Regions from separate parts of the Gynuella sp. genome, predicted to be linked through region 1. Evidence: predicted binding sites of a transcription regulator. Region 1 holds the regulator's gene; each other region holds the start of a gene.
The links. Region 1 encodes FNR, which switches genes on or off when oxygen is low (the NO sensors DNR and NnrR bind a similar motif). Its sites were predicted from a motif close to TTGATNTANATCAA; they were not measured.
Positions count from the first base shown of each region.

Region 1 (5,472 bases):
TGTTGGATTGGGCGGTTGGTCGTGGTATCGGTTTTTCCCACTTTATTACCGTAGGAGCCGCAGCGGATGTAGAAATCGCGGACATTGTGGACTATCTGGCGGCTGACCGACGGGTTAAGTCCATTCTGCTCAATATCGAAACATTACCTGATGCTCGTAGATTGATGACCGCGTTGAGAGCTGCATCCAGAACCAAGAAAGTATTGGCAATTCGAAGTGGGCTGAAGGACCCCGTACCTGCCGGTTTAAAAAGTCGTGATCGGGTGGATTATCGCTTTTTCCGGCGTGCAGGGGTGCTCGAAGCAGAATCCATGGATGGCTTGTTTAACGGGTTTGAGATTCTCAACCGCATGAAACCGTTGTTCTTTGAGTCCCTGGCCATTATTTCCAATGGGCTGGGTACTTCAATGCTGGCTTTGAATCGTCTGGTGCAACTCAAAGGTCAGCTTGCGGATATGTCCAGTATTAAAGATGCTCTAAAAGATGTCACCTGGTATCAGGACGAAATCGGCTTTAATCCAATGGTGGTTGCGCCGAACACGTCGACTGAGGGATATCGGAGTTTGCTGCAAATGGTTGATAAGGTGAAAGGTTTGGGGGCGATAATGCTGGTGGTGACCCCGAATCACAGAAGTCATCCCATGCGATTAGCTGAGAGCCTGGTTCCGCTTATTAAGTCAAGCCGGCATATGGTATTAACGTGTTGGTTGGGGATCGAGTCTGTTCGTGAGGCGAGGGAGCTGTTTGATCGTCACAACCTGCTAAATTTTGATTCTCCCTCTGAGGCTGTCGAAGCGTTTATGATTATGGTTCATCATGAACGTAATCAGACCAGCCTTCGGGAGACCCCACCCCAGTCATTTAGTATTCAGGCATCCAATAAAGCAACCGTCGAATCATTGATTCATTCAGTTAAGCAGCAGAACCGCGAATACATGACCTGGATTGAGGCCCGGACAGTACTTGAAATATATGGTTTCAATCTTGTCGGTTCGAATTTTTATACCTCTCAGAAACAGTTATTTGCCGAACCCAATCAGGCATATCCCGTCTCCCTGCGACTGGTTCATGAGGCTTATTGTTATCCATTTGCCTATGATGATAATCCCAGAACCCGATGGCGTGGAGTGGTCATTTCGATCAATGACTTCAATGAGCTGAAAGATGCTACCCACCAGTTGTTGTCTGATCAAAAAAATCTGTTCCCTGGCAGTAAAGTACTGGGGTTTGGTGTCCAGCCGATGAGGCGAAAAATGGACTCGCTGGTATTCTCAATGGGGTTGACCCGGGATTCCCTGGTTGGCCCGCTCGTGGTGTTTGGAGAGGGGGGTTCTACAGCAGATATATTGGCTGATCGGCGCTTTGGTTTACCGCCATTGAATTCGAATCATACCCGAAAATTGATTTACCGTAGTCATGCATACTCTGTATTAAGTGAGAGATCCGATAATCCGGAAAAAGATATCGAAGAACTCAGTACAGCGTTGATGGCTGTTAGTCAGATTGCCATTGATCACCCGAGCATTGAAGGTTTGGAAGTTAACTTGCTGCTGCTACCTGACCACTCTCTGCTGGTATTGGGGGTTGCGATCAATCTGGGTAAGTCTTTTCCATCTCCAATCGTGCCTTATCCTATTCATCTAGAAGAATCAATGACGTTAAAAGATGGTCAGGAGCTGGTCTTGAGACCTATTCGGGCGGAAGATGAAGCAGAGTTGAAACTGTTTTTTGAACGCATGACAGCAGAAGCTTTGCGCTTTCGCTTTTTTGGCAGTCGTTTGAATTTTGAACATCGTGAGCTCGCTGCCATGTGTCAGATTGATTATGGTAGAGAGATGGCATTTGTCGCGGTTGATCAGTACCAGCGCATTTGGGGAGAGGTACGGACCTGGAAGGATGTTAATACCAATGAGATCGAATTTGCCGTAATGGTCGATCCTGAAATGCAGGGGAAAGGGTTTGGTTCGCAATTGATGCAGCGTATGATCCGGTACAGTGAAAATGAAAAAGCGACTGCTATCGTCGCTGAAATCATGAGTGACAACGAGCCCATGCTAAGGCTTGCCCGTCACTGTGGTTTTGAGCAGGTTTGTCAGGACGATGGTGTGTGTATGGTAAAACTGGAACTGAAAAAAGATGCTGTATCAACTGGATGAGACTTATTGGTCAATTGATTTTCAAGAAAAGCACGATTTGTCGGCAGGTAATATTCTTTTGTTTCAGGGGGGGAATCTGATTGTACCCAACTCCGGTGATTGGGTTTTGCAAGCAAAGGATATTCTGAATATTGAGGTTGATAGTGTCGGCTATATTGCCTCCCTGGAGGGGGTTCCCTGGTTTGCAGGTTGGTTGGATGAAAGTTATGAGCTGCCTGAAGGTTGGTGGGTTGTTACCGTTCGTGATGTTGCCCGAGAAAATGAGCAGGTTTTTGCGATGGTTAGCCGGGCTGTTCAGCTGCATACCTGGCGGCAGGACCATCGGTTTTGTGGGCGTTGTGGGCATAGAACACGATATTTTGATCATGAACCAGGGGCCCATTGTGATCATTGCGGGTTGACTGCTTATCCCAGGATATCGCCTTGCGTTATTGTGTTGGTGTATCGGGGGGAAGAAGTGTTACTGGCCAATGGTGTGCGTCACAAAGACTCAGGTATGTATTCAACGCTCGCAGGGTTTGTTGAGGCAGGGGAATCTGCGGAACAGGCTGTATATCGAGAAATTCTCGAAGAAGTCGGTGTGAGAGTGAAAAACATTAGTTATTTAAACAGTCAAACTTGGCCTTTTCCGCATCAACTAATGCTTGGCTATGAGGCTGAATACGAATCAGGAGATATCCGGATTCAGGAACATGAAATTCTGGATGCCCGCTGGTTCCATATCGAAGACCTGCCAAAATATGCACCTAACCTGAGTATTGCAGGCTGGATGATCGAAAGGCATCGGGAAAAGGTTCGTATGGCGAAGAAATAAAGGCGTTATGAGTATTAAACAGATAACGCCTCTGCTGCTTAGTGCTTGTCTTTTTTCTTATGAGCATCGCGATACATGAAATAGAAAATACCTCCGGTAATAAGTACCACGAGGCCAACGGTTCCTATTCCTGCGAAGATAATCTGATCGATATACATAATTACACTCTCCATACATATGCATGTAGGACGAGTGTAATTAAAAAATCAACACCAAAAGTTGATACGGATCAGCCCAAGCTGGAGACAATAATATCCAGCTCGCAACGTTCGGTTTCGCTCAATGCGGCAAGATCCCATAATGCTCTCTGATCCAATAAGGAGATTTCCTTGGCGTTACCCGTAATCTCGATCAGATCCTGCTTTTGAAAGCGTGTAAATACTCGGCTTACTGTCTCAACTGCTAAGCCAAGATAGTTTGCCATATCAGCCCGGGACATAGATAAACGGAAGGTTTTGTCAGAAAAACCGCGACGTTTGAATCTGGATGCCAAGTTTAACAAAAAAGAGGCGATACGTTCTTCTGCGCTTTTCTTTGATAACAACAACATCATTTGCTGGTCATCACGAATTTCCTTGCCCATCGTCCGCAATAACTGGCGTCTAAGTGCGGGTAATTCTGCACTCAGATCATCCAGACTCTCAAATGGAATTTCGCAGACGTTAGTGGTTTCAAGTGCCTTCGCTGAACACGTGTACAGTTGTGTATCAAAATTACTTAACCCAACCAGTTCGCTGGCCAAATGAAATCCTGTAATTTGTTCTTCACCATCATTTGTTAGCGTATAGGTTTTAAGAGTCCCCGTACGTACAGCATATACCGATGTAAACGGCTCGCCCTGCCTGAACAGATGATCACCTTTTTGGATGGGACGACCACGACGGATAATTTTTTCCAGTTTGTCGAGGTCGTTGTCCTGTAAGCCAATAGGTAGACAGAGGGGATGCAGGCTACAGGTATCGCAGTGGGCAGTACTAACCATAGAAAATTTTCCTGACAATATTTTTGGTCACATTATGGAACTTGATTCAGATCATGCAAGTATATTGACTAATATCATGACTTTTTTTTTGGACATGTACTTTACCTGCATTGATTAGCTTATGGCTCCTGGTTCCCAGCTTTCCACCTGAGTTTGTTTCATTGGGCTTAGAGGCCCGTCATCGCCAATATTCAGCGAGGCAATGCCATTAATACTCAGAGTATTGAAATCGAACAGGCTGGTATCCGCCAGTTGTGATGGCGCGACATTCTGGATTGCTCTAAAAATAATTTCACTGCGGCCGGGCTGCAGTTTTTCCCAGTCTTTCAACATTTGTTTGATTGACTGACGCTGAAGATTTTCCTGTGAACCACACAAGTTGCATGGAATGATCGGAAATTCCTTAGTCTCAGCATACTGTACAATATCTTCCTCTTGGCAGTAGGCCATAGGGCGAATCAGAATATTACGTCCTGAATCTGCCAGTAATTTAGGAGGCATTGCCTTAAGTTTGCCACCGTAAAACATGTTCAGGAAAAGGGTTTCAATGATGTCATCGCGGTGATGACCCAGAGCGATTTTATTTGCCTGAATCTGTTCCGCAAAAGCATACAGAGTTCCGCGCCTGAGACGGGAACACATTCCACAGGTGGTTTTTCCTTCCGGCACCATATCCTGAACAATGCTATAAGTATCCCGTTCCAGAATATGATAAGGCACATTGATAGATTGCAGATATTCGGGCAGCACATGCTCAGGAAAGCCAGGCTGTTTTTGGTCAAGATTAACAGCCACCAGATCGAAATGTACCGGTGCACTTTTCTGTAGCCCCAGAAGAATGTCCAGCATCGTGTAGGAATCCTTGCCTCCCGACAAACATACCATTACCTTGTCGCCATCTTCGATCATATTGTAGTCAGCAATTGCTTTTCCGACTTCCCGGCGCAGGCGCTTTTGTAGTTTGTTAAATTCTGTTTTGTCTTTTTTACTGAGTGTTTGCATGGTTTGAGGCAGGATTGGAATATGGATAAAAAACGAACGCGCGTTCTACCATTTTCCTTAGTGCTTGTAAATCAAGCAGCTATAGAGTCTTGTTTTAACCAAGCCTGTAAAAAATGAACAAACTTGACTTTGTCATGAAACTCCCTGCTAGGATGAAAATTTTTACACCAGTATTCGGCTATTCTTATGACATCCGTTTTAGCGGGTACAGGGATCCCTGAACTTTCATACATAAACCAAGCAATTGCAGTGGAATAAGCCAGATTGGTGGATAGTTCAAGATGAGGTTGTTCGAGAAAGCTTCTCTGACCAGCTAAACCTCTGACTTTACTCGCCAGGTCTGGTGTCTGCGCCAGATAATTGTCCCAAATGTTGTTATGTTCCTGCTCAGTGATATTAAAAAGACCATAACCCTGGTCAGAACTACATCCTAAATGATATCCAAGATCTGATTCTGTGGCGGCCGTGGCAATCAGTAGAGCTTCGTGCGCTTCATTCCAGACCCCGAAATATTCCAG
Region 1 covers NZ_JBNKSF010000007.1:281,798-287,269, forward strand. The annotation lists gene ACQY6I_RS02355 (bifunctional acetate--CoA ligase family protein/GNAT family N-acetyltransferase) at 1-2,156, shown strand, start outside; gene nudC (NAD(+) diphosphatase) at 2,137-2,970, shown strand; gene ccoM (cytochrome c oxidase subunit CcoM) at 3,009-3,128, opposite strand; gene fnr (fumarate/nitrate reduction transcriptional regulator Fnr) at 3,200-3,952, opposite strand; gene ttcA (tRNA 2-thiocytidine(32) synthetase TtcA) at 4,067-4,954, opposite strand; gene ACQY6I_RS02380 (hypothetical protein) at 5,026-5,472, opposite strand, start outside.

Region 2 (5,472 bases), on a different contig from region 1:
TGTTGAGCAGCGCCGGCAGTTACTAGAGACCTATCGGTTGGTATCGGGCCGGGAATGGTTGTCGGATCAAAATGATCTGTCCCGGAAAATAATGGCCAGTACCCGTGACTTGTTTTCCCGCATCAAAATAGAGATTAGGGAATATCAGGATAATACTGCACTCGGCCGCCAGGTTGCTCAAGCTTTGAGTAAGTATGGTTATGGTTCCTTGATTGCCAGCAGTCACGGCAACCTGATGTTAAGCATTAACAGTGAGCAGAGTCTGGTGCAGAAGCAGGATATTTATTATCTGTTTCTGGAAGCTAATTTCGAAATGTCGGCCAGTGATAATATTGTCCGGGCAGGTGCTGTTTCTGCTAAAGGGGTTGGCGGTACGGAGGCCATTGCATCCAACAAGGCAATGAATGCAATAGCACAAAAGTTAAGTGCCGAGATTCTGAAATACCTGTTACCCTGATAAAGCATAATATCAAAGCAGCCTCTGAATAATGTCAGCGACTCAGACTATTATTCAGAGGTTCTCCAAGCTTTCAGGGATTACCGCCGGTCTTGTATATAGATTCCATTATGTTGAACACGTTTAGGGTATTGTTGAAACCTTTTCTGCTAGCTGTTGTCATGTTGATGATGGTGACCTCTATGGCAATTTACAGTGTCACCCAGCAAACGTTGTTACCTTTGGTTTTGGCGGCCGTGCTGTTGTCCGTGGTTGCCGTCTGGCGCATACACGAGACTGGCAGTGTCCTGTTGGCACCATTGATTCTGGTGGTCGTGCTGGTGACGGTATTGCCGATTGCTTATTCTCTGGGTGTTAGTTTCACCAATTACTCTTCTTCGCATTTACTGAGCCATCAGGCACTGAAAGTAGCATTGTTAAACCGGCTGGTTGTTCAAGACGATCAGGAGGGGCTTGGTTATGCTCTGGTGACCATGCCGGATGATCGGTTGAGACTGCGTGTACAGAATGTATCAGCCGATACGTCCTATCTCTCAGAGTCATTTTCGCCGTCATCAGGCGGCAATGTTTTGTCGCTGCTTGAGCATGAGCCAGAACCTGAATTCAGGGCTTTGAAGGATGAGTCTCTGGATCATCCCTGGCTGAATGATATTCGCTTACAAACACCGGAACAGGACACTCTGATCTATCAGGAAGGAATGTTTTATCGTGGGCAGCCTGCCTATCAATTGCAGTCCGATGGGGCGTTGCTTGAGACCACTTCCGGGATACGGTACCGGGTCGACAAACGACGTGGGTTTTACGTGAGTGATACAGACAGGGTGCTGACGCCGGGTTTTATTACCATGGTGGGCTGGAGTAATTATGGGCGACTGTTTACCGACCCCGATCTGGCGTTGCCATTGTTGCAGGTATTGTGTTGGTCTTTGATTCTGGCATCCGTCACTGTAGCTGCAACCTTCGTGATCGGACTGGTACTGGGAACATTGATAAACTATCGCGGTCTGTCATTTCGAAATCTGTACCGAATGCTTCTGGTGTTGCCGGTGGCGGTTCCTGTTGTCATCAGCAGTCAGATGTTTAAAGGTCTGCTTGGGAGTGGTTATGGTGATATCAATCGATTGCTGGGGTATTTTTATAAACAGGAACTACCCTGGTTCGATGATCCCTGGTTAAGCCGTGCGTTGGTCATTATCGCCAACATATGGATCTGTTATCCCATCTGTTTTATTGCCAGTGAAAAACTACTGCAACGACTTCCGGTTGCAATCATCGAGCATGCCACGCTGGACGGCGTCCATTGGTTTCGCAAGTGGTGGAACCTGCGTTTACCGATTTTGCTGCGGGAGTTATTACCGTTGCTGTCTATTATTTTTGCGTTTTCCTTTAATAATCTGACACTGGTGCAGTTGTTGACAGATGGGGGGCCCGTTATCTTTGGTTCCAATCCGGCGGTTGGTTCCACTGATACACTGGTGCATTGGAATTATCATATGGTATTCGATGATGACCGTTTTAACTTTGGCCTTGCCAGTGCGCTCGCGAGTTGTCTGTTTTTGCTAATGGGGGCATGGATTTTGATTCATACTCGTTTGCGACGTTCTGAGCGTGATATCGAGCGTGGTATGCAGGAGAGCATTAATGTTAAGACGGATTAATGCACTGTGGGTACATTTGCTGCTATGTGGATTTATATTACTGGTATTGTCACCGTTGGTGACGCTGATTTCAGTGTCATTCCGACAAGGTAACTTTGCCGTCGATGATTGGATTCCCAAACAACCAACTCTGGAGCATTGGTATGTAGCGCTGGGCCAAAAATATGTCGGTGTCATTGAGCGGGAGCTGCGTTTCAAGAAGAGCACGATCGTCTTTGATAATGGTTTTGGTGAGGTCAAGCTCAGTCGGCGGGGAAAGTGGCTGTTTACCCCGATAAGTGAGCCAGAAGCCACATATCTACCGAAGCGACTGAAGATAGGGTTGGTGGTAAAAACAGGGGAAACATTGCTGGCGAGATATATTCAGATTCTGGAGATGGTCGCGGAAATGCCGGATAGAATGCAAAATGGTGTGATATATATTATTCCGAATATGGTGGCTGAAGGCGAGCTGCTGATCGGTGATTTGAGTAAAGGGGATATCCATGCCATATTCGATGAGCTATATGTCCGTGAGCCTGAATATAAAATAGTTAACTGGATTATCAACTCGTTGCTGGTCAGTGTTGCCACCGCGGTGATTTCTATCCTTATAGCAACACCTGCGGCATTGGAACTTAGTCAGATTCACAGTCACCGGCATCGTTCACTATCGACCATGTTGCGCGGTGTTCTGTTTTTTCCGAGTGTGCTCTACCTGCCGGTGTTGTTTGTTATTGCCCGTACTGTTGGAGGTCTTAACAACCTCTGGACGCTGGTGATTTTCAATCTGACGATGGTGATCTTCAGTGTCTGGTTATTGAAATACGCTTTCCGGAGTGTCAGTCTTAAAATGCGCCAAATGGCGATTGTCGACGGTGCCGGGCTTTGGGGGCAGTTTCGTTATCTGTATCTGCCTATTTGTGCACGGGCCTTTGTAATGGTGGCTTTGTGTTCGTTTATTGCTTCCATAAATGAGTATCCATTGGCATCGGTGCTGTTAACCGAGCCAGATGTGTTTACCATGAGTATTGGCGCGACACAGTTTATCAATGACGAACATATTCAATGGGGGGATTTTGCTGCTTTTGCACTGTTGTATTCGCTGCCAGTCGTTATCCTGATGTTGCTTCTGGTTCGTTACCTGCCTGATATTCTGATTCCTAAATACCACGAATAAACCCAGCGGTTGTCTGCATAACGAGTGCCGTAAATGATGCTTCTGTTATGGATGTCAGTGTTATATGACATCCGTCAAGGAGGCAGCGGTGATGTCTTGAAATTTAGTTTTGTCATCCCATATTGGCGTTTAACAAACCTGTATTGAAGGTTTAGTTAAGTGCTTTATCAAGAGGAGCTATTTTTAAATTTAATTGGAGGTGCATTATGGATCTTCAGAGAATCAACCCCTGGAACTGGTTTAAACATGAAGAGCTGAGCCAGCTTCCGGTCAATAAAACCGATCCGTCCATTTTGTCTGGCAGTCGTTCAGAGTACCCGTTGTTCTCGATGCATCATGAAATGGATCGTTGGTTTGACAATGCCCTGCGGCAATTCGGTTTCCCTTCCCTTTCCAGTCGTTTGGGAGAGGAAATGGGGCATTTTGTTAACGCCGATTTTCGTCCAAAACTGGATATTTCCAGCGATGAAACAAGTTATCAGATTTCCCTTGAAGCACCGGGAATGAAACAGGATGACATGAATATTCAGTTAAAAGACGGAGTGCTGACCATTACCGGTCAGAAACAGGAACAGAAAGAAGAAAAAGACCGCCATTATTATCGGGTCGAACGCAGCTATGGGTCATTTTGTCGAACCCTGGCTGTACCTCATGATGTGATTGAGGAAGAAATTCAGGCCAGTATGAAAGACGGCGTATTGAAGCTGACCCTACCTCGCCGGGAAGGGGTGGAAGAACACGAGGTGAAAAAAATCGAAATTCACTGATCTGGAGTTAATCCAGGCAGCCCGGTTCCGGGCTGCCTTTTCTGCTCGTTTGCGGATCTGCATTTTCCATCAGCGTTCATCTCGGCTAATCTTGTCGCCCTGTTTAACAATGAGTGAGCATTCATGTTTGAGCATCGCTATACCGATAACAGTCTTTCCGGGCTGATGCAGGGGAAAATTCTATGTGTGGGACGTAACTATGCGGAGCACGCCAAAGAGCTCAATAATCCGTTACCACAACGACCGCTGATATTTATCAAACCGTCGACTGCAGCCACCTCGCTACTGCAGCCCTTCCAGATTCCTCAAAATAAAGGCGCCGTTCATCATGAACTGGAGTTGGCATTACTGATTACCCGACCGCTGACCCGGGCTTCTGAGGAAGAGGCCGTTGCTGCTGTCGGTGGTATTGGCCTTGCTCTTGATCTGACATTGCGGGATGTTCAGGATGAACTCAAACAGAAAGGTCAGCCCTGGGAAGTGGCCAAGGCATTTGATGGTTCCTGTCCATTGTCCGGTTTTGTGAAGGTGGAGCATTTTGACGCCCGTCGGGAAGAGGTCTTTACCCTACACCGGAATGGCAAGTTGCAGCAGCATGGCCGCAGCTCAGATATGATCTTCAAAATACCCATGCTGCTGTCTTATATGAGTCACATATTTACCCTGTTGCCCGGTGATGTGGTTTTAACCGGAACACCTGCTGGTGTCGGACCATTACAGTCTGGCGATGAACTGCGTTGCAGTTTGGAAGAGCGGTTTACACTTGAAACCAGGGTGCTGTAACTGTGGCAAAAGCAAAGTTGGCATTTGTCTGTGCAGACTGTGGTGCCAGTTTTTCCAAATGGCAGGGGCAATGTGCAGAGTGTAAGGCATGGAATACTCTGACAGAGTTTAAAGAAGCGTCTGGCAGCAAGAGCCGATCCGTCAGCTTCAATGGCTATTCAGGTCAGTTGTCCCAATCGGTACAGTTGTTATCTGATGTGGATCTGTCGGATCAGCCCCGTTTTAGTTCCGGTATGGAAGAGTTTGACCGGGTGCTCGGTGGTGGCATCGTCAAAGGTTCTGTGATCCTGGTGGGAGGCCATCCGGGGGCAGGGAAAAGTACGCTGTTGCTGCAGACCATGTGTGTACTGGCAGAGCAGCGCTCAGCACTGTATGTGACCGGCGAAGAGTCTTTGCAACAAGTGGCTTTGCGTGCCAATCGCCTCAGGTTGCCGGTGCAGAAACTGAAAATGCTATCAGAGACTAACGTTGAAGCGATCTGTCAGGTAGCGCAGGAGCTGAAGCCGGATATCATGGTGGTGGACTCTATCCAGGTCATGCATGTTCCGGATGTCGAGTCGGCACCGGGTTCGGTCTCTCAGGTACGTGAGGCGGCTGCATGGTTGACGCGGTTTGCCAAGCAGACTGGCAGTGCCGTGTTTATAGTCG
Region 2 covers NZ_JBNKSF010000034.1:99,254-104,725, reverse strand. The annotation lists gene ACQY6I_RS12675 (hypothetical protein) at 1-457, shown strand, start outside; gene ACQY6I_RS12670 (ABC transporter permease subunit) at 640-2,115, shown strand; gene ACQY6I_RS12665 (ABC transporter permease subunit) at 2,099-3,274, shown strand; gene ACQY6I_RS12660 (Hsp20/alpha crystallin family protein) at 3,481-4,041, shown strand; gene ACQY6I_RS12655 (fumarylacetoacetate hydrolase family protein) at 4,165-4,824, shown strand; gene radA (DNA repair protein RadA) at 4,827-5,472, shown strand, end outside.
Region 2: ACQY6I_RS12660 (Hsp20/alpha crystallin family protein) is a predicted target of FNR. The motif match lies at 3,339-3,352, and genes of this name have one in related genera.

Region 3 (5,472 bases), on a different contig from region 1:
ATTTCTTGCCTCAAAACCGGGAATACGGCCTATTCTGATTATGGCTGGCAGGTTAACTATTTCCTCACCACAAAATCTAGACAGATATTCGATAGCAGATGTTCTTTTTTGAATATTAGTGTATTCTAATTTAAAAACATCCATGTGCACAGGAGTCTTACATGAGTACTCATACGGCTTCAAAAGAGGAAACCATTCCGCAGTCACGGTTGTTAAACTTTCCTGTTTCCATGTTTGCGATAGCGATGGGGCTGGCTGGTTTTGCGGTTGCCTGGAAAGCAGTGACTGCAATGTGGTTACCGAAGCTGGAAAGCTGGCGATATCTTTCCTGGCTGGCGGCAGTCGTGTTTGCTGTTGTTCTATGTCTCTATCTGTTGAAATGGATGAAATACCCAGCGGCAGTTCGGGAGGAAATTAACCATCCGGTCAAACTGAACTTTTTTCCGACCATGTCCATTGCGATGTTATTGTTTGCCATTGCCTGGATGGAGCATGTCTTTATTGCCAGAGCGCTGTGGATAGCCGCTTTGGCAATTCAGTTACCTCTGACGCTGTTTGTGCTGAGTCATTGGATTTATCAGCCTCATTATACTCATGGTCATGTGAATCCAAGTTGGTTTATTCCCGTCGTGGGCAATATGGTTGTGCCGATTGCGGGAGTACCACTCGGTTATCATGAGATCAGTTGGTTTTTCTTCAGTGTCGGTCTGCTTTTCTGGCTGGTATTGCTGACGATTGTAATGCAACGGCTGTTTTTTCTGGAAGCATTGCCCGCCCGTCTGACTCCAACCCTGTTCATACTAATGGCACCGCCGGCCGTAGGAGTGGTTGCCTATCTGGCGTTGAATCACGAGCTGGATAACTTTGTCCGGATACTGTTCAACGTCACGATATTTTTCGCCTTATTGTTGTTTATTAATGCCTGGCGGTTTTTCCAGTTACCGTTTTTTATTTCATCCTGGGCTTACAGCTTTCCATTGGCAGCAGCAACTGTTGCCTGTGTGAAAATGGCGCACATTATGCCGGGAGTTTTTACATATTCAGTTGCCATACTTCTGTTTGTTGCCCTGAATATCATCATTGTATGGTTGCTTTATAAAACATTATTGGCGATTCGAAACAGAGCGATATGCCAGCCGGAATAACAATCTTCCATTCAGTCTTAAGCGAGACAAATATGACCAAGAACTACACGGAAATTAATCAGGACCAACACCTTCTGGGATCTGCTTATCGAAAAGCCAGTCCCGACACTATGAATGCATTTTTAGGGTTGCATAAAGCTGCCATGGCAGAAGGGGTTGTACCTAAAAAATATAAAGAAATGATGGCGTCTGCGATAGCCATTGCCATACGCTGTGATGGCTGCATTGCTTCTCATATCAAAGCAGCAGTGGTGGCTGGTGCCAATCGTGAGGAATTGGTAGAGATGATCAATGTTGCGGTGTTGATGGGGGGTGGACCGGCCATTATCTATGGAACGCAGGCATTGGCAGCGGTCGATGAGTTTCTCGGGAAATAATTTTCCTATGCTGGTAACAGTCAGGAAGCACCCTTAGAAAGCCCAAATACAGGTGTAAATTGGGTGCTGCTCCTGATATGCCTGGTCATATTTCCCAGGCTGTCTTCTGATTATTTATCATCACCTGAAACCTGGCATCCAGAGCCAGTAAGGCAGTTATCAGCAACCGTGTCAGTTTGGGTGGATGCCATTGTCTGTAGTCTGGCCATAAATGATCAGTCAGATGAATGCCCGTCAAGACCTGGATTAATAATGTTGCCATGGCGATGCGGTCAAACACTGATTCAAAGCCCAACAATTTCTGCAGTGTTTTCCAACAAAGAACGTCGGGCAAAAATAACGTTTGCCAGTATCATGTGACCTTCCGTCTATATGGTTGCTGCCAATAGCAAGACTATTCCGTATTTCACCACTGTGTTCCTTCCCGCAATGGTTGGTTTGTCTGAATTCTGGTGCTGATCATCCACCAGACCCTGCTAAATTCCTCCCACATTGACCTGTGACAACTCCCGTACCTCGCCAGGGGTACGTCCATTCCATATCCGCTTGACTAGAATAAATTCATAACAACAAAGCGAAAATATGGAGCAAGAGATATGTCAGAGCAGCAGCCGAGTAAAGGCGATGAGCTGAAGTTATTTATCTTTTTGACTGTATTCCTGGCCCCGATACTGAGCATAGCAATTATTGGTGGCTATGGGTTTGTAGTGTGGATGCTGCAATTGCTCATGGGACCTCCGGGCGTATAGGGTGCAAAATGTCTGTTGATCTGGCCAGGCGATCATGGCTCATACATGGCCGGTCGCAAAAGAAACCTGTCAGGCCTCCATGGTCTCTGCCGGAAGCACTGTTTACTGATCACTGCAGTCGGTGTGGTGCATGTGTAAACGAATGTCCAGAACAACTGATTTATTCAGGAGATGGTGGTTTTCCTGAGCTGAAATTTGACCAGTCAGGTTGCGACTTTTGTGGTGCCTGTGCACGGTCTTGTCCGACCCAGGCCATATCTCCCGATCTGGTTACCAAGCCCTGGGAACATCATTTCACCATCCATAATCACTGTCTGACAATGCAACAGGTATTCTGTAACAGTTGTCTCGATGACTGCAGCGAGCAGGCGATTGTATTTGACTTAACCTCCGCCGTAGCCAGACCGCATATCGACCCAATCCGTTGTAGCGGTTGCGGCTTATGTGTATCGGCATGTCCGGTATCAGCCATAGGAATCCAAACATGAAATCAGCAATCCATGAAGAACAAATAGCCAGCCTGGTGGTGCACTGCCGGCCTGAACAGATGAGTTTGTGCAGACAGCAGATTCAGTGCATCCGGGATACTGAAATCTTTCACAGCACCCGGGAAGGAAAAATAGTGGTGGTGTGTTGTGCAAAGACTCTGAAAGAGCTGATGGATAACGTCGACCGGATCAGAGAGATCCCCGAGGTCATAAACGTGGCGTTGGTCTATCACCAGACCGGCAGCCAGGAAGAATTTGATCAACAGGCCGATGTTGATCAGGAATTGGAAACCTATTTTGAGCAAGTGCAGTCAGGCGCATTTTCAGATTTTGGAGAATTCAAATGAAATTAACACGTAGACAGGTTGTCAAAGCACAGGCTGCTGCTACTGCAGCTGCTGTCGCAGGTTTGTCCGTACCTGCCGGAGCCAATAATCTGATTGCCTCCAGTCAGGACAGTGAATTGAAATGGTCCAAAGCGCCTTGCCGGTTTTGCGGTACTGGGTGTAGTGTCAGTGTGGCGACGAAGAACGGCAAAGTGGTGGCTACCCATGGAGACGAAGCTGCACCGGTTAATAAAGGGCTCAACTGTGTTAAAGGATATTTTCTGGCTAAAATTTTATATGGTAAAGATCGCCTGACACAGCCATTGTTACGGAAAACCAATGGCGTATACGATAAAAATGGCCAGTTCACTCCTGTCAGTTGGGATGAAGCCTTCGATATCATGGCAGAGAAATGGAAAGCGACTTTGAAGGCCAAGGGGCCGGATGGTGTTGGTTTCTTTGGTTCCGGTCAGTGGACTGTCTGGGAAGGTTATGCGGCTGTCAAATTAATGAAAGCCGGATTTCGGTCAAATAATATCGAACCGAATGCCCGCCATTGTATGGCGTCAGCGGTTGCGGGTTTTATGCGCACATTTGGTATCGATGAACCCATGGGCTGCTATGATGATTTTGAAAATGCCGATGCATTTGTTCTCTGGGGCTCAAATATGGCCGAGATGCATCCAATTTTGTGGACTCGTATTACCGACCGGCGTTTGAGTCATCCGCATGTGAAGGTTGCGGTTCTGTCCACTTACAAACATCGTAGTTTCGATCTGGCTGATATTCCCGCAGTATTTACTCCGCAAACAGACATCGTCTTGTTGAATGCCATTGCCAATTACATTATCCAGAATAATGCGGTGAATCAGGACTTTGTTGCCAAGCATGTTAACTTTCGTAAGGGTATGGCGGATATTGGTTATGGATTGCGACCGACTCATCCGCTAGAGCAAAAAGCAAAAAATGCCGCTAAAGCCGGCGCCTCCGAAGCCATTGACTTCAATACTTTCGCTGAGTTTGTTAAACCCTATACCTTTGAATATGCCGAAGAAATGTCTGGCGTTCCAGCACGGACAATAGAACAGCTCGCTAAGCTGTATGCTGACCCTGAGGTTAAGATCATGTCGCTCTGGACCATGGGTGTGAACCAGCATACCCGCGGTGTTTGGGTTAATAATCTATTGTATAACATTCACCTTTTGACAGGAAAAATCTCTGAGCCGGGTAATAGTCCATTTTCATTAACCGGACAACCATCTGCATGTGGCACCGCCCGTGAGGTGGGTACATTTGCGCATCGACTGCCGGCGGATATGGTGGTCAATAATGATCAGCATCGGGCAATTGCCGAAGAAAAATGGAAACTGCCAAAAGGGTTGTTAAACCCGAAAGTGGGAGCCCATGCCGTTTTACAGAATCGTAAGCTTAAAGATGGTGAAATCAATGCTTACTGGATTCAGGTGAATAACAACCTTCAGGCAGCGGCCAATATGAATGAAGAAACTTATCCGGGGTATCGTAATCCGGAAAACTTCATTGTGGTGTCAGATGCTTATCCAACAGTCACTGCTGAAGCGGCTGATTTGATATTGCCGACGGCTATGTGGATCGAGAAAGAAGGCGCTTATGGTAATGCTGAACGTCGTACTCAGTTCTGGTATCAGCTGACAGATGCGCCGGGAGAGTCTAAATCGGATCTATGGCAGGTGATGCAGTTTTCCAAACGTTTCACAACGGATGAAGTATGGCCAAAGGCGATACTGGATGAGAATCCTGAATATCAAGGCAAAAATCTGTTTGATGTGTTATTTGCCAATGGCAAAGTCGATCATTTTCCACTGAGTGAAATCAGCCCAGAGTATGGAAACCATGAATCCAAAGACTTCGGGTTTTATGTTCAGAAAGGTTTATTTGAGGAGTATGCATCATTTGGTCGGGGCAAGGGTCACGACTTGGCACCGTTTGAGGAATATCACAAAGCGCGTGGACTGCGTTGGCCGTATGTGAATGGCAAAGAAACTTTATGGCGCTTTAAAGAAGGCTCTGATCCGTATGTGCAGCCGGGTACTGGCTGGCAGTTTTATGGCAAGCCAGACGGAAAAGCGGTGATTTTCGCGTTGCCTTACGAGCCACCAGCGGAATCGCCTGATGAAGAGTTCGACATGTGGTTGTCTACCGGCCGGGTATTGGAGCACTGGCATTCCGGATCCATGACTCAGCGGGTACCTGAGCTTTATAAGGCATTCCCGGATGCCGTGGTATTCATGCATCCAGAAGATGCCAAAGCAAAGGGACTGCGTCGTGGCGATGAAGTTAAAGTGGAAAGCCGCCGTGGTTATATTCTGAGCAGAGTGGAAACCCGTGGTCGCAACAAACCGCCAAGA
Region 3 covers NZ_JBNKSF010000039.1:24,845-30,316, reverse strand. The annotation lists gene ACQY6I_RS16275 (hypothetical protein) at 1-144, opposite strand, end outside; gene ACQY6I_RS16270 (SLAC1 anion channel family protein) at 162-1,145, shown strand; gene ACQY6I_RS16265 (carboxymuconolactone decarboxylase family protein) at 1,178-1,522, shown strand; gene ACQY6I_RS16260 (hypothetical protein) at 1,608-1,817, opposite strand; gene napE (periplasmic nitrate reductase, NapE protein) at 2,119-2,271, shown strand; gene napF (ferredoxin-type protein NapF) at 2,280-2,759, shown strand; gene ACQY6I_RS16245 (chaperone NapD) at 2,756-3,106, shown strand; gene napA (nitrate reductase catalytic subunit NapA) at 3,103-5,472, shown strand, end outside.
Region 3: napE (periplasmic nitrate reductase, NapE protein) is a predicted target of FNR. The motif match lies at 2,015-2,028, and genes of this name have one in related genera.

Region 4 (5,472 bases), on a different contig from region 1:
CGGAATCATATGCCAATGGAATAATGGCTTTGGGGGCAAATACGGTCTGAATGACGACGATGATATAACCGACAATAATGAACCAGTAAATAGGGTAACCAGTGACAATACGCCAGCTGCCAAGGCTGATACCAATCGCCACCCCTAGTGCAACAGCAATGCGCAACCCCCAGACGTGGATGCTACCACCGGATACTTCGTGAGCTTTGATGGCGACAGCAATGAGTGAAGGTTCGGCGATGGTTGTGGTGGCACCTATTGCGAATGCAAAAACAAATACCCAGCTGTACTGTGACCAATGAAATATCTCGCCTGCAGGATTGACGAAGTTGATGTCAGTTAACTGGCGAGCCATCAGGCGACCGATGGGAAACAGGGCTTTTTCGAGTCCAGTCAAAAACAGAGTCAGTCCCAGCAAGACAAGAATGAACCCAAATACCACCTGCGGTAGATTGGCAATGGGTTTGCGGAGGATTAAAATCTGAAAAACAAAAATAAGAATTATTATCGGTAATAAATCACGTCCTGTGCCCAATAGTGTTGTCAGCATGTCGCTCAGTAGATTCATAAGCTCAAAAACGTTCCATATAGCATGACGAAAATCATGGGTGTCAACGAAGCGAATGCAATCAGGCCAAAACCGTCAATCATAGGATTACGACCTTTAATTGAAGAGGCCAGACCGATCCCCAGAGCCGTCACCAGTGGAACAGTAACCGTTGAGGTTGTTACTCCACCACTGTCATAAGCGATACCGATAATCTCTTTGGGGGCGAAAAAAGTGGTTATGACCACCAGCAGATAACCACCGATGATCAGATAATGAATTGGCCAGCCTCTTAAAATACGCAGTACCCCGATAATTAGTGCTATACCTACGCTGAGAGCAACGGTGTAACGTAACCCGTTGGCGTAGCTATGCATGGCGGCTTCATTGCTGGCGATCATGCCGCCGGCACTGGCTACCTGGGCGGCCTCATCAGCGACTGCAATCAATGCCGGTTCGGCAATCGTGGTAGCAAAGCCAAGGCCAAAGCTAAAGGTCAATAACGCCACCAGAGAACCCCGGTAGGCAAAAGCATTGGCGAGGGATTCGCCGATTGGAAATAGTCCCAGTTCCAGCCCCTGAATAAAAAGTGCCAGACCCAATACGACCATGATCGCACCGACGAGAATATCCAGAACTTCGGGAAAAGGCTGTTGCAGGACTACCACCTGAAAAAAAACAACCACGACAACAATAGGAGTGAGATCGCGGAGACTGTCCTTAATGGAAATCAGTAATGCATTCATAGAACTCGGGGCAGAATCCAATATTGAATCAAACCATAGGAGGATGGACCACAAAGATCAATCATTCTCCCTTACGAGGCATGCTACTTTTGTATAAGATGATTCATATCAAAGCTGTTATTTAGCCACTTATACACAATGCATTCAGTTCTACTCATCATGGAGATTTCCAATGGAAACAATCCAAGCAGATATTGTAATTGTCGGAGCCGGCGGTGGAGGTTTAAGGGCAGCGATCGCCGCTGCTGAAAAAAATCCTTCGTTAACCATTGCTCTGGTGTCGAAGGTTTATCCTATGCGCAGTCATACCTGTGCAGCGGAAGGGGGTTGTGCTGCTGTAGTACAGGATCATGACTCACTGGATTATCACTTTGCCGATACGGTTTCAGGTGGTGATTGGTTGTGTGATCAGGACGTTGTGGACTATTTTGTCAGTCATGCCAAGGAAGAGAATTTACGCTTGGAGCACTGGGGATGCCCCTGGAGTCGGAAACCTGATGGTCGGGTAAATGTCCGTGCGTTCGGTGGTATGAAAATAGAACGTACATGGTTTGCTGCTGATAAAACCGGCTTCCATATTCTTCACACGTTATTTCAGACATCAATTAAATTTCCTCAGATTAAACGCTATGACGAATATTTTTGTACTGATCTGCTGGTGAAAGACGGCCGTGCTGTTGGTTTGCAGGCTATCGATATTAAGAATGGTACATTTACCACTTTCCAGGCGAAGGCGGTCATTATTGCTACTGGTGGTGCCGGGCGGGTCTATCGGTTTAATACCAATGGTGGCATTGTTACGGGTGATGGCATGTCTCTGGCGTATCGTCAGGGTGTACCGTTGCGCGACATGGAATTTGTTCAGTACCACCCGACCGGTCTTCCCGGTACCGGTATCCTGATGACGGAAGGTTGTCGAGGTGAAGGTGGTATTCTGACGAACAAAGACGGCTATCGCTATCTGCAGGATTATAACCTGGGCCCGGAAACTCCGGTTGGCCAGCCGAAAAACAAATATATGGAACTGGGTCCACGTGACCGCCTTAGTCAGGCATTCTGGCATGAAGAGAAAAAAGGCCGGGTCATCGAAACCTCACGCGGAACAGCCGTTAATCTTGATCTGACCCATCTGGGTGAGCAGAAAATCAATGAGCGTTTACCTTTTATTCGCGAACTGGCAAAAGCCTATGTTGGTGTAGATCCAGTGACTGCACCCATTCCTGTACGTCCAACGGTGCACTACACCATGGGTGGAATACAGACAGATATTAATACCGAGACACCCATCAAAGGGCTGTTTGCCGTTGGTGAGTGTGCCAGCGTAGGCCTGCATGGTGCAAACCGTCTGGGTTCCAACTCCCTGGCTGAACTCGGTGTCTTCGGTAAAGTGGCAGGTGATCACGCTGCGGACCTTGCCAGCCAGGCTGATCTGGTCGATATCAGCGCCTTGCAGGAGCAGATTAAAGCCAACGAAGCCCGCTGGAATGAATTACGGACAGCCAAAGGGACTGAAAGCATGGCTGACATCCGTAAAGAGCTGGCCGATACTATGGAAGACGGTGTGGGTATCTACCGTTCAGATGATTTAATCCAACAAACCTGTGACAAATTGGTTGAGCTGAAAGACCGCTATAAAAATATCGGTATGAAAGATGGCAGTCTGGCTTTCAACACCGAATGGTTGTATGCCATTGAGCTGGGTTTCCTGCTGGATGTGGGTGAAGCAATGGCGCATTCTGCCAGAGCCCGCAAAGAGTCCCGTGGCAGTCATCAGCGTCTCGATGGTTTCGAAAAACGTGATGATGATAAGTTCCTGAAACATACTCTGGCTTATCGGTCTGAGGATGCAGCACCTAAACTGGAATATCAGGAGGTGGTGATCACTAAATCCAAACCGGCTGAACGTGTATATGGGGCAGCGTCTGAACACAAAGAGGGGGACAAATAATGAATAAAATGATGAAAATTCGTGTCACCCGTTACAGACCTGAACAGGATAATGAGCCTTGGTTTCAGACCTTTGAGGTTCCTGCCACCCAGGATACATCCGTGCTGGAAGCTCTGGGTTACATCAAGGACAATCTTGAGCCCAGCCTGAGTTACCGTTGGTCCTGCCGGATGGCGATCTGTGGCAGCTGCGGTTTTATGATTAATGGTGTTCCCAAATTAGGGTGCAAAACCTTTTTGCGTGACTATTTTGATGAGCCGGAAGTGCATATTGCACCGCTGGCTAATTTTCCGATCGAACGCGATCTGGTGGCTGATATCGGTAACTTTGTTGAGAAACTGGAAACCATTAAGCCTTATATTATTCGCGAAAAGGAAAAGTCCACTGACGAGGGCGAATATCTGCAGACTCCTGCAGAGCTGGCTCGTTATAAGCAGTTCAGTCAGTGTATTAACTGTGGGCTCTGTTATGCCGCCTGTCCGCAGTTTGGGCGCAATCCTGAATTTCTCGGCCCGGCTGCCCTGGCGTTAGCTTTCCGTTATAACCAGGATTCCCGTGATGAAGGCAAGGCCGACCGCATGGAGTTCCTGAATGCGGAAGAGGGCGTTTGGAGCTGTACGTTTGTTGGATACTGCTCAGAGGTTTGTCCAAAAAGCGTTGATCCGGCAGCAGCGATTAACCAGGGTAAACTGGTTTCAGATATCGATTACGGTCTGAATCTGGTTGGTTTGGCAGGAGGTAAAAAATGAACCGTAAACCTTACATCCAAAAACAGCCTTCCAACTGGTGGGTCAAAAACCCGTTTTACCGCTTTTATATGTTGCGTGAGGCGACCGCGATACCGTTGTTTCTCTATTCCATCCTGTTAATGGCTGGAGTGTTTGCTCTGACCAAAGGAGAGGAGGCTTTCATTTCCTGGGTGATGGCAATGAAATCACCGGTTATGGTGCTGTTTCACCTGATTGCATTTGCTGCGGCTATGTTGCATGCCTATACCTTCTTTGACATGGTGCCAAAAGTGATGGTAATTCGTCTGGGTGACAAACAGGTTCCCGGATCAACGCTGAAAGCACTGCACTGGGTGGCGTTTGCTGTCTGCACGGTGGTTCTGTTCATTTTTGCCGGCATGTTATTTTAAGGAGATCACTATGAAGCAATATACCCGTTCCCACGAACCGATTGCATGGTCTTTGTTTGGTGCCGGCGGTATGGTCATCGCATTGTTTATGCCGGCTGTCATCGTCATCACCGGACTGCTGATGCCGTTTGTATTCAGTGATCCACACGCAGTCTATCAAGGGGCTCTGGCGATGGCGCAAAACTGGATTGGCAAGTTGTTTCTGCTGGTCGTGATTGCCTTGCAGCTTTATCACACGGTGCACAGGATCCACCATGGTCTGCATGATATTCATGTACATGGCCCCAACGGTTTGATGCTGCTGATTTTCTATGGCGGTGCCACGGTTCTCAGTGTGTTAACCGCTGGTTGGTTGTTGGCCATATAACATTCATTCCGGCCCGGATAATCTTTCCGGGCCTTATTTGTGTAACTGTTGGTGGGTGACTGCTGACTAACAGCGACGCATTGTCTCAATCAGAACATTCAATACTTCACCTGTTATACCAGAGCAGGATGCCATATTGTTATAAGGTCCGTTGTGTACCTGTTTGGAGAAGTCATTGGGCTCTTATCATCATTTCTTTTGACCGATGGTAGGGTGAGCTACCTGGCTCAGGTCGACTAAGTCTGCAGCATGACCGATATTACGATAGATACGCTTGTTTTGTTTCGGATAGTCAGCCATATCATGGGCCACACGTTGGCCGGCCACAATGCAGCGCAGGATATCCTGGCCAGAGTTGATCATGGTGTGTGGTAAACCACCTGCCCGGTAGCCGATGAAATCTCCCTCGCTGATGTCATACTCCTGATCGTCGATGATGACCTTGCCCTGTCCGGACAGTATGTATACACACTCATCCTCAAAATAGTGAACATGATATTCAGTCGATTCGCTATTGGGTGGCAGTTCGATAATATGAAAGCCGATACCGGTCAGTCCGGTCAGATCACCCAGTGATTTGTTGATCCGCCTGGCGCCCGGATTCAGAAAGTGGGTTTTATCAAGGCCGGGCATCGCATCAATTTCGGCTTTTTTGATCAGATATTTATCCATGCTTCTGTTTCCTCCGGTTAGGGTCATGGCTGTTGGGGAAGATCCCTGATCTGC
Region 4 covers NZ_JBNKSF010000009.1:52,392-57,863, reverse strand. The annotation lists gene ACQY6I_RS03720 (DUF1538 domain-containing protein) at 1-568, opposite strand, end outside; gene ACQY6I_RS03715 (DUF1538 family protein) at 565-1,293, opposite strand; gene frdA (fumarate reductase (quinol) flavoprotein subunit) at 1,466-3,241, shown strand; gene ACQY6I_RS03705 (succinate dehydrogenase/fumarate reductase iron-sulfur subunit) at 3,241-3,990, shown strand; gene ACQY6I_RS03700 (fumarate reductase subunit C) at 3,987-4,379, shown strand; gene frdD (fumarate reductase subunit FrdD) at 4,390-4,746, shown strand; gene ACQY6I_RS03690 (cupin domain-containing protein) at 4,936-5,418, opposite strand.
Region 4: frdA (fumarate reductase (quinol) flavoprotein subunit) is a predicted target of FNR. The motif match lies at 1,392-1,405, and genes of this name have one in related genera.